2 regions of the Micrococcus sp. Alg238-R198 genome follow, and region 2 is predicted to be linked to the other one. Evidence: riboswitches for the same ligand, from Rfam matches in the RefSeq annotation. Region 2 holds a riboswitch; the other holds the start of a gene.
What was found. A riboswitch is a leader RNA that binds a small molecule or an ion and turns the genes downstream of it on or off. The one in region 2 is predicted to bind S-adenosylmethionine.

Region 1 (7,094 bases), on a different contig from region 2:
GGACCACCGGCCGCGTCGAGGGCGAGCACCGCGGCGAGGGCCGCGTCGGCTGACCCACCCCCGCAGTCACCCCCGCTTTCGAGGCGGGAAATCCACCTCACACGACGCCCCCGGGCGCCCATGAGATAGATTTCCCGCCTCGTCGCGTGAGGGGTCGTAGCCTGGGGCCGTGACCCTGCCCGCCCCCGCCGCTCGCCGCCCCTCCGCGGCCCTGCTGTGGGTGCTGCTGGCGGCGATGGGCGCCGGGCCCCTGTTCAACTACGGCGTCTCCGCCTCCTCCACGGTCGTGATGGAGCGGCTCGACGTCACCTCGGGCCAGCTCGGCACCGTGATGACGGTCGTGTTCGCGGCGGCCGCCGTCACCTCGCTCGGCCTCGGCCGGGCCGCCGACCGCCTGTCCGCCCGCGCACAGCTGAGCATCATCTTCGGCGGCACCGCCGCGGCGCTCGTGCTCGGCGCCGTCGCCCCGTCCCTGCCCGTGCTGTACGCGGCGGCCGCCGTGGCGGGCGTCACGCAGGCCATCTCCAACCCCACCACGAACCGGATCATCCGGACCGTGGTGCCGCCGGAGAGGCGCATCGGGTGGGTCGGGGTGAAGCAGTCCGGCGTGCAGGCGGCCCAGCTGGTCGGCGGCCTGTTCTTCCCGGCCGCGTCCCTCGCCCTCGGCTGGACGGGCGCCGCGCTGGGGGCCGCGGTGCTCATCGGGGCGCTCTGGGTGCTCGCCCTGGTCGCCGCCCCGCCGCTGCCCGGGGCGCCGCCGCCGGCCACCGGCCCCGTCGGCGGGCGACGACGGCGGGACACCTCGCCCCTGCCGGCCACGGTCTGGTTCTTCGCGGCGATCGCGTTCCTCACCGGCCTGGGCATGCAGGCCACGAACACCTACCTGCCGCTTTTCGCGGTCGAGACGCTGGGAATGACGCTCGTGGCCGGCGGCGCCGCGGCGGCCGTGTCCGGGGTGGTGGGGGTGCTCTCCCGGATCGGGTGGAGCCGGCGGATGAGCTCCGGAGACCGGCCCACCACCCTGCTGGCCGTGATCTGCCTGGGTGCGGTGGCCGGCGTCGTGGTGTTCCTCGCCGCGGACCTGCTGGACCTGCCGGCCCTGCTGTGGGTGGGCGCCGCGGTGCACGGCTTGACGGTGCTGGGCGCCAACGTGGTGATCAACGCGGGCCTGCTGAGCGAGGTGCCGGCCGAGCGGCTCGGCCGTGCGACCGGGGCGAACTCGATGGGCATGTACGCCGGCTTCGCCCTGGGCCCGCTGCTGATGGGCGTGCTGCGCGACGTCACGGGCGACTACCGGGCCGGCTTCGCGGTCGTCGCGGCCGGGTATCTGCTGGCCCTGGGCGTGGTGCTGCTGCTGCGTCGCCACGTGGGCCGGCGGGGCGCGGCCTGACGCGCAGGGCCAGGACGAGACCCACCGCGGAGGACCGCGCCTCAGCGACATCACCGCAGTGCAGCCCTGCGGTGATGTCGCAGCGCCGCGGTCGAACGGGCGTACGGCGGAGTGCGGCGCAGTGCGCGGGCGTGCGGGACGCACGGAAGCGCACACGACGACGCCCCCGGTCCATACGGACCGGGGGCGTCGGAAGCCGTGCGTCAGGCGAAGATCAGAGCTTCGTCACGTTGGCGGCCTGGAGGCCCTTGGGGCCGTCCTGGGTCTCGAACTCGACGCGGTCGTTCTCCTGGAGCTCCTTGAAGCCCCCGCCCTGGATGGCGGAGAAGTGCACGAACACGTCCGCGGAGTTGTCCTCGGGGGCGATGAAGCCGTAGCCCTTCTCAGCGTTGAACCACTTGACAGTACCGACAGCCATGATGGTGTCCTTTCGATGTGCCCCCGCGGTGCGGTGGCGGTGTTGGACCGCGGCCCGGATGTGGGACGCGGGTGAAGCGGCGAGACTGAACCGCTTGCCCAACACTCATCGACGCCGGCGATGCCGGGCTGACGAGCAGTGAAGATGGCGGGATACAGCTTGATCAACTTCAGGCTCCATCATTGCACGGATCTCGCCGACCGGGAACCAGGGGCCCGATTGTTCACCTGGAGTTCGCTCAGAGCGCGCGCAGGCCGTGGAAGAGATTGCGGTGCAGGGCGGCCGGGGGAGCGGCGTCCGTGTGATCCGCCAAGGCCGTCACCTCCAGCAGCACCACCGTGTGGTCGCCCGCCGGGACCTCGGCGTGCACCCGCGTCTCGAGCCAGAGCGAGGAGCCCCCGATCAGCAGGGCGTCGTGCGGGCTGCGGTGCACGTCGAGACCGGCGAAGCGGTCGCCCTCGCGGGCGGCCAGCTGACGGCACAGCGGCGTCTGGTCCGCCGCGAGCAGGGAGACGCCGATCGCCCCGGCCCGGCGCAGGCGCGGCCAGGTGCGGGAGCTGTTCTGTGCGGAGAAGGACACGAGGGCCGGCTCCCAGGAGATGCCCACGCCGAAGGACGAGGACACCATCACCTCGGGGACGTCGTCGGCGAGGCCCGCCAGCGCGACGACCCCGGTGGGGAATGCCGAGAGGCCGGAGCGGAGGTTGCCGAGGGACAGGTCGGTGTCCCACGCGGCGGTGTGGGGTTCGTGGGTCAGGGTCATGGCGCGCGTCCTCTTCCGATGACTGGCGCGGCTCCGCAGACGGCGGGAACGCGGATCGCCCGGATCCGCGGAGGCGCGGTACTTGCCCGTCGGGGTGTCCGAGGGGCCGAATCATCACCTGGAGCACCCCACTACTGCGTGAGAGGGTTGCCGTCCCGCCGGCCAGGGCCGTGAATGACGGGAACTCGTGATTCTGGGGATCAGCCTACGGAGGGGTCCGTGGGGTGGTCAAAGCGCGGCGGTCGCGCGGCGTCATCCGAGCTGCCCGATGTGATGCTTGACACACCGCGCATCGCCAGCCAGGATCAAGCCACTCGAGAGGGGGGCTCGAGACCGCAGCCCGCGGCCCCGCAATCGGTTCTCTGAGAGGGATCGGATCATGCGGATGGACATCGAGAAGAAGCGTGCGGCATTGTCGGCCGCCGTGGTCGTCGCGGCTCTCCTCGGTATCGCCATCTCGGGATGCTCCGCTTCCCCGGGCAGCGTCTCCTCCACCGCGAAGGCATCCACCGCTGCGGCGTCCTCCGTCACCGTGACGTCAGCGGCCCCCTCGGCAACCCGGTCGGCCTCCGCCACCGGTTCGTCCGCGTCGTCACCCGCCGGTGAAGAAGCACTCCCCGCCGCGCTGTTCGAGGAGGACGGGATGACGTTGGTCGAGTACACGCGCCGGCATCCGGATGCGGACCATCTCGACCCGGAGAAGGAGTCCGTCCTGGAGGAGGCGGTCGGGACGGGCACACAGCAGATCACCGTGGACGCTCAACAGGGTGCGGTCCTTCGGGTCATCGTGCTGTGTCCTTCGGATGCCACCGGTGAGACGGAGATCCTGACCTCACGGGGTGGCGGGGGAACGAAGACCTGGATGGCCGGATCGGAGGCGCTGTGCGGCGGCTGGTCGGCGGCGACTCCCCCCGTGGATGAGGCGGGGCCGATGACGTTCACCGTCACGGTGGACAACGACAAGCCGTTCCGGATGGTGCTGACCGCACCCTCCGCATGAGGCCGCCATCACGACGGCGGATGACGGCGCGGGGAGGACGGAGGCGCTCAGCGTCGGTCGCGGCCGCGCAGCGCGTCCAGCTGCCGGCGGTCCCGTTTGGTGGGCCGGCCCGCGCCCCGCTCGCGGTACGGCACCGCGAGCAGCTCACGCGGCACGGGCGGCGGGGAGTGGTCCACGTACTGCTGCCGGGCCACGGGGGCGCCCACCCGCTTGGCGATCAGCCCCGTGACCTCCAGGATCCGCTCGCGTCCGTCCTGGCGCACCCGCACCCGGTTCCCGACGACGACGGGCGTCGCCGCCTTCACGGGCTCGCCGTCGATGCGCACGTGGCCTGCGCGCACGGCCGCCGTGGCCGCCGACCTGGTCTTGTACAGCCGCACGGCCCACAGCCACGCGTCGATGCGGACGCCGCTCACGCCCGCCCCCTCACGCGAAGCGGGCGCGGATCGCGGCGCCGTGCGCGGGCAGGCGCTCGTCCTCGGCCAGCACGCCGATCCCGTCCGCGACCTCCTTGAGCCCGGTCTCCGTGTAGCGGATGCGCTGCTGCAGGCGCAGGAACGTCACCGTGTTCAGACCGGAGGAGTGCCGGGCCGTCCCCGAGGTGGGGAGCACATGGTTGGACCCGGCCGAGTAGTCGCCCAGCGGCACGGGGGCGTGCGGGCCCACGAACACGGCGCCGGCGTTGCGGATGCGCCCCACGAGGGCCTCGGGGTCGCGCGTCTGGATCTCGAGGTGCTCGGTGGCGTAGCGGTCGGAGACCTCCACGGCCTGGTCCATGTCCCGCACCAGCAGCACGCCGGACTGGGGGCCGGTGAGGGCCTCGCGGATCTGATCCTCGTGGAACGCCCCGGGCACCTGCGCCTCGATCGCCGCCTGCACGTCCCGGAGCAGGTCCTCGGAATCGGTGATGAGCACGGAGGCGGCCAGCGGGTCGTGCTCGGACTGGCTGATCAGGTCCGCGGCCACCCAGTCGGCGCGGGCGGTGCCGTCCGCGATCACGGCGATCTCGCTCGGCCCGGCCTCGGCGTCCACGCCGATCACGCCCTGGAGCGCGCGCTTGGCGGCGGCCACGTACACGTTGCCGGGCCCCGTCACCAGGTCGACGGGCGCGCAGAGCCACCCGCCGTCGTCGTCCTGGACGCCGTGCGCCAGCATGGCCACGGCCTGGGCGCCGCCGGCCGCGTAGACCTCGTCCACGCCCAGCAGCGCGCACGCGGCGAGCACGGTGGGGTGGGGCAGGCCGCCGTGGTCCCGCTGCGGGGGTGAGGTCACCGCGAGGCTCCCCACGCCGGCGGCCTGCGCGGGCACCACGTTCATCACCACCGAGGAGGGGTACACGGCGCGGCCGCCGGGCACGTACAGGCCCACGCGGCCCACGGGGGTCCAGTGGTTCTCCACGACGGCGCCCTCGCCGAGCTCGACCGTGGAGTCCTGGGGGTGCTGGGCGTCGTGCACGAGCCGGGCCCGGTGGATCGACTCCTCCAGGGCGGCGCGCACCCGCGGGTCGAGCCCGGCCAGGGCGGCCTCGAGCGCCTCCGCGGGCACGCGCAGGGCCGGCGGACGGACACCGTCGAACCGCTCGGCCAGCTCCAGCAGGGTCTGCTCGCCGCCGTGGCGGACCCGCTCGATGATCGGGGCGACCACCGGCACCACGGAGGACACGTCCACGTTCGCCCGCGGGATGATGCGGGACAGGTCCGCGGTGGCGGTGTCGAGTGGGCGCAGGTCGGTGACGGAGAGCACGGATTCCTCCAGAGGGGCGGCGGCGGGCCGGCGGGACGGGGCGCGACGACGGCCGGGCCCGGACCGCGCGGACGGTCAGGCTCCATTGTGCTCTTCTCCGGGGTGCGTCCGGGGGCGGGTGTCAGACTGTCGTCATGGTCCTCCCCGTCCTGCCCGCCCTCGCGACCCCGCCCCTGCTGACCGTCCTGGACCGCCTCCTAGCGGGCGAGACCGTGCCGTCCGGGGTGGAGGGGGACATCCAGGACGGGGCGGCCGCCACCACGCGGGCCTTCGGCGTGGAATGGGGGACGCTGCTGACCGTGCTGATGGCGTTCGCCATCGGCGCGGCGGTCGTGTACCTGGCCCTGCAGGTGGCACGCGTCGTGCTCGTGCGCCGCCCCGCATTCCAGCAGGGCGCCGCGCGGCTGAGCCTGCCGGCCGCCGTCGCCGCCGGCCTGCTGGCCTCCCGGATCTGGCTCGGGGTCATGGCCGAGGAGCAGACCTGGTACCGGCCGGCGTCGTTCCTGATGCTCATCGCCGTGGCCGCGGCGGGCGCATGGGCCGCGTGGCGCCTGGTCGGCGTGATCGAGAAGGGGATCCTCGGCCGCTACCAGGAGACCAGCGTCGAGCACCGCCGCGAGCGACGCATCCGGACGCAGACCATCCTGATCCGGCGCATCCTCAACGCGGTGATCGTGGTGGTGGCCGTCGCCGTGGTCCTGCTGGGGGTGCCCGAGGTGCGCTCGCTCGGGGCCGGTCTGCTCGCCTCCGCCGGTGTGATCTCGGTGATCGCCGGCCTGGCCGTGCAGTCCACGTTGACCAACGTGTTCGCCGGCTTCCAGCTCGCCTTCACGGACGCGATCCGGGTGGGCGACGTGGTGGACATGGAGGGCGCGTTCGGCACCGTCGAGGAGATCACCCTGTCCAACGTGGTGGTCAAGCTCTGGGACGGGCGACGTGTGGTCTACCCGTCCTCGCACTTCACCACGCAGCCGTTCGAGAACTGGACGCGCGTGGGCACCGAGGTCTCCGGCGTCGTGGAGCTGGACGTGGACTGGCGGGTGCCGATGGACGCGCTGCGCGCACGGCTCGCGCAGCTGCTCGAGTCCACGGACCTGTGGGACGGGCGCGAGCACGCGCTGCAGGTGACCGACGCGACCGGCGGCGTCGTGCGCATCCGCGCCGTGGTCTCCGCCCGCAACTCCGGCGACCTCTGGGACCTGCGCTGCCTCGTGCGCGAGGACCTCGTGGCCTTCCTGCGCCACGAGCACCCCGAGGGCATCGTGGTGCAGCGCATGGTGGTCCGGCACCCCGCCCACGACGACGCGGCGCCCGCCTCCGAAGGCTCCGACGCGGGGGCCCGCGGTGGCGACCGGACGGGTGAGCCGGGCCCGGACGGCTCCGGGGTGGCGGCCCGCGAGCCGCGCCCGCGCACCGCGCCGCTGCCGCGCGTCGACGGCGCCGATCCGCGCCCGCACACCCTCACCACACCGCTGACCCGCGTGGGCGACCACTCCGGCCTGTACACCGGCTCGATGACGGCGGTGCAGCGCAACCGCGAACTCGCCGGCCCGGGCGAGGAGGCGTTCGCCGAGCGGCGCGCCCAGCAGGCCAAGCAGGCGGCGGAGGCCGCGGCGGCGGACGAGGCCGGGCGGCGCAGCGGCACCGGCTCCCAGGCGGCCGGCCCCCTCGACGACGCCGTCACGCGCCGCCGTCAGGACGACGAGGACTGAGGCCCGGCGGGAGCGCTCAGCGCTCGAGCGTCGGGTCCCCGGGATCGACGGGCGTGAGCCGACGCCGC
Region 2 (7,094 bases):
CCACGGCACGTCGCGCTCGGCCAGGGCCGAGGCGAGCCCGTCGAGGAGGGCCAGGCGCCGGGGCAGGTGCGCCGCGGGGTCCCGCTCGGGCGCCCACCGCGCGGCCGGGGCGGCGCCGACCTCGTGGGCCCGCGTCATCCGGAGGACGCCGACGTCCTCGAGCACGAGCACGCGGTGGAACTGCCCGCCCTCCTCCACGGACGCCGCGGCCCAGTCGGCTGTGCGGAGCCGCCGGGCGAGGGCGGGGTCGAGGCCGGGGCGGAGGTGCTGCAGGGCGCGGTGGACCAGCTCGAGCTCGCTGGGGGCAGGCGGGGAGACCACACGACCACGCTAACCCTCCCTCCGCCCTCCCGGACTTTCGAACGTGACATCGGGGGAATGGGGACTTTCGAACGGGAGAAAGGCCCCACCTCACGTTCGAAAGCGCCCGGGGGGAGAGGGGCGGGCCGATACTGGAGGGCATGCCCGCCACCCCGCGCACGTCCCGCACCCCGGCCGTCCGACCCGCCCCCGCGCTGCCCGCCCCGTCCGCGCGCACGGTGCGGTGGGAGATCGCGATCGTCCTCGGCCTCTCCCTGGGGAAGTCGGCGGTCTATGCGATCGTCCAGCTCATCGACAAGGCCACCCAGGCCCCGCTCGGCGAGCAGACCACCGTCCTCAACCCGGCCCTGGCCGACCGCTGGGCCTTCGACCTGACCTATCAGCTGCTCGGCATCGGGTTCGCGCTCGTGCCGGTGGCCCTCGTGCTGCACCTGATGCACCTGCGCGGCCGGAACCCGTTCCGGGTGCTCGGCCTCGACCTGCGCCGCCCCGGCCGCGACCTGGCCTGGGGCCTGGGCCTGTTCGCGGCCATCGGGCTGGGCACGCTCGGCGTCTACGCCGCCGGCCGGGCCCTGGGGATCACGACGGCGATCGTCGGCTCGGCGCTCGGTCAGAGCTGGTACCAGGTGCCGGTCCTGCTGCTCTCCGCGCTGCGGCACGGACTGCTGGAGGAGGTCATCGTGGGCGCCTGGCTCGTCGACCGGCTCGGGTATCTGCAGCGGCTGCGCGCCGCGGGCCTGGCGCACGATCCGGCGCCGGCCGTGCCGTCGTCGTGGGTGAGCGCCGAGGGGCTGTACCTGCCGACCCGCGTGGCGGTCGTCGTGCTCGCCCTCGCGCTGCTGCGCGGGGCGTACCACCTGTACCAGGGGATCGGGCCGGGCGTGGGCAACGCCCTGATGGGCGTGGTGTTCGTGCTCGTGTTCCTGCGGGTGCGCCGGGTGATGCCGCTGGTCATCGCGCACGCGCTGCTGGACGCCGTCGGGTTCGTCGGCTACCCGCTGCTGGCGCGGGCGGGGCTGCTCGGCTGAGCGGCCCCGCCCCCGCGCTCAGAGCGTGACCTCGCCCTTCGGGGTGCGGAAGGTGACCGAGACGATGCCCGGGGTGCCGGAGGGCGCGACGTACTCGATGTTCACGTCCTGGACCTGGCCGTCCTCGTCGTCGCCGAGCCACTCGGCGAGGCGCTCGGGGGAGCCGGCGATGTTCAGGCGCTCGATGGTGGCCTGCGGCTCGGCCGCCTGCGAGGGGTGCATGTCCTCCTGACCGTCGGCCCAGCGCAGGATGAACGGCAGCTGCGGGTCCGCGAGGGTTCCCTTGACGCCGATCTGCCGCCAGGACAGCTCCCGGCCGTCCGGGAAGCGACGGTTGCCGGGGACGGCCTCACGGCCGAGGCGGCGCTCGAACCGGCCGATGTCCGGGGTGGCCACCGCCCAGCTCATCCAGCCGCCGCCCTGCTCGGTGCGGGCGCGCACGAGCTGGCCGAACGGCGCGCTGAGGGAGGCCGGGTGGTCCAGGGCCTCGACGACCTCCAGATACTGCCTGCCCGCCATGGGGAACAGGGCGTTCTGCGTGCCGAAGCGGGGGTGGACACCGCCCTTGATCCGCTCGATGCCCAGCGTCTCGGCGATGCGGGCGACCGTGGCGTCCAGGCCCTCGGGGCCGGCGGCGTAGGACACGTGGTCCATGCGACAGGTGTGCACTGCGCTGTTCCTCTCCGTTCCCGGGCTGCCCCGGGGGTTGACCTGGTGCGAGTCGCGGGGCGTCGAGCCCTTGACGGGTCGGGCGCCCCGTGCGGAGAGCGTATCCGCGGGTGACACGCGTGACGAAATCGTGGCGGGGCGGCGGGCTACACTCGGAGGCACGGTCACGAGAGTCAGCAACAGGCCCCGGCATGCTGACCGGCAACCCTCCTTCCGCGGTGGGGTGCCCCGGGTGACGACCAGGCCGGCCCCACAACGGACGCCGGCAAGCGCGGGCCGATCCCACGGCCCCTCTCGACGGCGCCGGGTCATCTCCGGCACCTCGACGACGCCGGTTCCCGGATCGGCACGTCGGCCGGCGGGCGGGGCGGCCGGGTCCGGCCCCTGAACCCCTCAGGAGGGTCCGCCATGACCGACCAGACCACCCCGACCCCCGACGCCTGGGGCTTCTCCACCGCGCAGGTCCACGCGGGCGTCGCCGTCGGCCAGCACGCCTTCGGTGCGACCGCCCTGCCGATCTTCCAGACCACCTCGTACGACTTCCCGTCCGCCCAGGTGGCCGCGGACCGGTTCGCGCTCAAGGACCTCGACCCGCTCTACACCCGCATCGGCAACCCGACGCAGGGCCCGGTGGAGGAGAAGATCGCCGCGCTCGAGGGCGGTGTGGGCGCGCTGCTGCTGGCCTCCGGTCAGGCGGCGACGACGTTCGCGATCCTCAACCTCGCCGGCGCCGGCGACCACGTGGTCGCCTCGGCCAGCCTCTACGGCGGCACGCAGAACCTGTTCAAGCACACCCTCGCCAAGGTCGGCGTCGAGACGACGTTCGTGACCGACCCGGACGACCTCGAGTCCTGGCGCGCCGCCGTCCGGCCGAACACCACGGCGTTCTTCGGCGAGACCCTCGGCAACCCGCGCGGGGACGTCCTGGACGTGCGCGCCGTCGCCGACGCCGCCCACGAGGCCGGCGTGCCGCTGATCGTGGACAACACGCTGGCCACCCCGTACCTGCTGCGGCCCATCGAGCACGGCGCCGACGTCGTCACCCACTCCGCCACGAAGTACCTCGGCGGGCACGCCGCGGCCATCGCGGGCGTGATCGTCGACGCCGGCACGTTCGACTACGCGCAGCACGCCGAGCGGTACCCCGGCTTCAACGAGCCGGACGAGTCGTACCACGGCCTCGTCTACGCGCGGGACCTCGGGGTGGGCTCGCCGCTCGGCGCCAACCTGGCCTTCATCCTCAAGGCGCGCGTGCAGCTGCTGCGCGACTACGGCTCGGCCATCTCCCCGTTCAACGCGTTCCTGGTGAACCTCGGCCTGGAGACCCTGTCCCTGCGCATGGAGCGGCAGGTGGCCAACGCGGCCGCGGTGGCGCGCTGGCTGGAGGGCCGCGACGACGTCGAGCACGTGGTCTACGCCGGCCTGGAGTCCAGCCCGTGGCACGAGCGGGCCCAGCGCTACCTGCCGAAGGGCGCGGGCGCGTTCGTCTCCTTCGAGATCGCGGGCGGCCGCGAGGCCGGGGCCGCGTTCGTGGACGGGCTCACCCTGCACCACCACGTGGCCAACATCGGCGACGTCCGCTCGCTCGTGGTGCACCCGGCCTCCACCACCCACTCCCAGCTCACCGACGACGAGCAGCGCGCCGCCGGCGTCACCCCCGGCCTGGTGCGGCTCTCGCTCGGCGTGGAGGACATCGAGGACATCCTCGCCGACCTCGAACGCGGCTTCGCGGCCGCCGCCCGCCGCGGCGACGACGACGCGGGGGAGCGGGCATGACCGCCGTCGCCACGCGTCCGTCGCGCACCGCGCTGCCCCGCGGCGGCCGCCACCGTCTGCGGGTCGGCGAGCTGCGCACCGAGACCGGCGGGCTGCTGCCCGACGTCGAGCTGGCCTACGAGACCTGGGGCACCCTCGCCGCCGACGGCGCCAACGCCGTGCTCGTGCTGCACGCCCTCACCGGCGACGCGCACGTGGCCGCGCACGAGGAGGACCCGACGCCGGGCTGGTGGGACGCCCTCGTCGGCCCGGGCCGCGCCGTGGACACGGACCGGTGGTTCGTGGTCGCCCCCGCCATGATCGGCGGCTGCCACGGCTCCACCGGGCCCTCGACGCCCGCGCCCGACGGGCGGCCCTGGGGCTCCCGGTTCCCGTTCCTCACGCTGCGGGACGCGGTCGAGGCCGAGCGGCGCCTGGCCGACCACCTCGGGATCGGCGCCTGGCGTGCCGTGATCGGCGGATCGATGGGCGGGGCCCGCGCCCTCGAGTGGGCCGCGACCCACCCCGCGCGCGTCGCCGGGGTGGGCGTGCTGGCCGCCACCGCGGCCTCCTCCGCCGACCAGATCGCGTGGGGCCAGGCGCAGACCGCGGCCATCCGCCTCGACCCGGACTTCCAGGGCGGCGACTACTACCCCGGCCCCGGCCCCGTGGCCGGCCTGGGCATCGCCCGGCGCATCGCCCACACCACCTACCGCACGGCGGGCGAGCTCGGCCAGCGGTTCGGCCGGGAACCGCAGGGCATCGAGGACCCGTTCGGCGCCGTCGTCGGGGTGCCGGGCGGGCGCGGGCGCTACGCCGTGGAGTCCTACCTGGACCACCAGGCGGCCAAGCTCACCGACCGGTTCGACGCGAACTCCTACCTCGTGGTCACCGAGGCCCTCATGGGCCACGACGTCGGGCGCGGGCGCGGCGGCGTGGCGGCGGCGCTCGCGGACTACCGGGGCCGGGCGTTCGTGGCCGCCGTCGACTCGGACCGGCTCTACCTGCCGGCCGAGTCCGAGGCGCTCGCGGCGGCGCTGCCCGCGCGGCCGCCGGTGCACACGATCGCCTCGCCCATCGGCCACGACGGCTTCCTCACCGAATACGGCCAGGTGGCCGACACGCTCAAGCGCACCCTCGCCCTCTGAACTTTCGTTCGGGAAACGGCGGCGTGTCGCGGCACTGTCGTTCGGGAAACGGCCACCGGTCCCCGCCGGCCGGGCTCAGGGCTCGACGATGTCCAGCGGCTCGGTGTGGTCCGAGCCCTGCGGCATCGGCGCGCCGAAGAGCGGCTCGGGGACGGGGCGCTTGGCCGTGACGCCGTCGCCGGAGGAGACGCCGCGGAGGCGGCGGACCACCCACGGCGCCAGGTGCGTGCGCACCCATGCGGCGTCCGACGCGCGGGCCGCGCGCCACGTGCGCGGCGCCGGCGGGGAGAGGCGCAGGTGCTCGAGGCCGTGCTCCACGCCGAGGGTGTCCAGCACCATCGCGGCGATCGTGTGGTGGCCGAGCGCAGAGAAGTGCAGGCGGTCCTCGGCCCACATCTCCCGCCGGGCGAGGTCCTTGAGCGACCACATGTCCGGCACCAGCGCGTCGTGCCGCAGCGCGATGGTGCGCACGTTCTCGTTGTAGATCGCCACGGTGCCGCGGATGCGGCCGATGACGGGCGTGCCCTTCACGTCGGTCGCGTTGAACAGCAGCACGGTGGCGCCGTCGGAGGCCAGACGCTCGACGACGGCGTCCAACCGGACCGCGATCTCGTCCGGGTCCGCGCCGCGCAGGATGTCGTTGCCGCCTGCGCAGACGCTGATGAGGTCCGGCCGCAGGGCGAGCGCCGGCTCCACCTGGTCCTCGGCGATCTGGTCCAGCAGCTTCCCGCGGACCGCCAGGTTGGCGTAGGCCAGGTCCTCGCCGGGCGGCGTCAGGCGGGAGAGCTCCTCGGCCAGGCGGTCGGCCCAGCCGCGGTGGTAGCCGGGACGGTCCGGGTCCGGGTCGCCGATGCCCTCGGAGAACGAGTCCCCGATGGCGACGTAGCGGCGCCACGGATGGGCGGCGGGGTCGTCGACCGGGGTCGCGTCGGAGGCGTGCGGAGGCTGGGAGGAGGATGGGTTACCCACGGGTAGGATTCTGCCCGCATCGCGCGGGAGGGGTCAACCTCCGGGAGGGGCCGACCGCGCCGCTCGCTAGGCTGGCGGACGTGAACGCGAACCCCACCCCCGCCGTCGAGCCCGTCGTCCGCTGGTCCCGCCCCGAGGGCGAGCGCACCGAGGACCTGCTGATCGTCCTGCACGGCTACGGCGCGAACGAGGACGACCTGTTCGGCCTCGTCCCGCACCTGCCCGAGCACGTCACGGTGGCCGCCGTGCGCGCGCCCCTGCCCCTGCAGCCGGGCTCCCACGCCTGGTTCCCGCTCTCCCAGGACCCCGTCACGGGCGAGCTGGGCTCCACCGCCGAGCCGGTCCGCGAGGCCGTCGAGGCCCTGCACGCCTGGGTGCAGGCGGTGCGCGGGGACTTCCGCACCGTCTCCCTGCTCGGCTTCTCGCAGGGCATGGCGATGGCCACGTCGCTGCTGCGCCTGGACCCGGAGGCCTACGCGTGCACCGTGGCGCTGTCCGGCTTCGTGGTGGACCCGGAGCTCACCGAGCCGCGGCTGCGCGAGCTGTTCACCCGCGACGACGACGTCGCCCGCGTCCGACCGAAGGTCTTCTGGGGCCGCGGCCAGGAGGACCCGATCATCTCCGAGCCCCGGGTCGAGGAGACCCATGCCTGGCTGAACGCCCACGTGGACCTCATGAAGATCGTCTATGCCGGGCTCGGCCACGCGATCAACGAGCAGGAGCTGGGCCACGTGAAGGAGTACCTCGCCCACATGGTGCCGCCCCGCGGCTGACGCACCGGACACGCTCGACGACGGCGCCGCGGCCGCCCGACGGGGCGTCGGCTCAGGCCTGCCCGGCCTGGACGACGAACGCCTCGCCGGCGAACTCGACGACGTCCCCGTCGTGCAGCTGGGCGCCGCGGCGCGTCTCCACCGCGCCGTTGACGGTGACGAGCCCGTCGGTGACGACGTCGCGGGCCATGGCCCCGTCGTCCACGAGGGAGGCGAGCTTGAGCGCCTGGCCGAGGCGGATGGACTCGTCACGGATGGGCAGGGGCTGGGCGTCGGGTGCGTTCGTCTCGGTCATGGTGTCCATCATGGCCGGTAGGCTGGACGGGATCGACCGGCGCGCCGCGCCGGAACGGGCCCGCCGCGTCGAAGGCGGCCGGGTGCCGTCGTCGTCGTGATCCCCTCCCGCCCCGCCGATGAGTACGGAAGTGATG

Region 1: it holds a riboswitch for S-adenosylmethionine, as region 2 does, so the genes downstream of both, G6R13_RS03180 (flavin reductase family protein) here and G6R13_RS11005 (bifunctional o-acetylhomoserine/o-acetylserine sulfhydrylase) in region 2, are expected to answer to the same signal.

The regions. Positions count from the first base shown of each region.
Region 1 is NZ_UNRH01000002.1:242,729-249,822, reverse strand. Features, by position in the region: gene G6R13_RS03195 (FMN-binding glutamate synthase family protein) at 1-53, shown strand, start outside; gene G6R13_RS03190 (MFS transporter) at 170-1,390, shown strand; gene G6R13_RS03185 (cold-shock protein) at 1,605-1,808, opposite strand; gene G6R13_RS03180 (flavin reductase family protein) at 2,047-2,571, opposite strand; SAM riboswitch class IV at 2,645-2,764, opposite strand; gene G6R13_RS12270 (hypothetical protein) at 2,957-3,571, shown strand; gene G6R13_RS03170 (RNA-binding S4 domain-containing protein) at 3,619-3,987, opposite strand; gene hisD (histidinol dehydrogenase) at 3,998-5,314, opposite strand; gene G6R13_RS03160 (mechanosensitive ion channel domain-containing protein) at 5,449-7,026, shown strand; gene G6R13_RS03155 (universal stress protein) at 7,043-7,094, opposite strand, start outside.
Region 2 is NZ_UNRH01000014.1:27,585-34,678, reverse strand. Features, by position in the region: gene G6R13_RS11020 (phosphotransferase) at 1-321, opposite strand, end outside; gene G6R13_RS11015 (CPBP family glutamic-type intramembrane protease) at 462-1,349, shown strand; gene G6R13_RS11010 (VOC family protein) at 1,368-2,003, opposite strand; SAM riboswitch class IV at 2,181-2,296, shown strand; gene G6R13_RS11005 (bifunctional o-acetylhomoserine/o-acetylserine sulfhydrylase) at 2,427-3,794, shown strand; gene G6R13_RS11000 (homoserine O-acetyltransferase) at 3,791-4,921, shown strand; gene G6R13_RS10995 (SGNH/GDSL hydrolase family protein) at 4,997-5,890, opposite strand; gene G6R13_RS10990 (phospholipase) at 5,971-6,663, shown strand; gene G6R13_RS10985 (RNA-binding S4 domain-containing protein) at 6,716-6,958, opposite strand.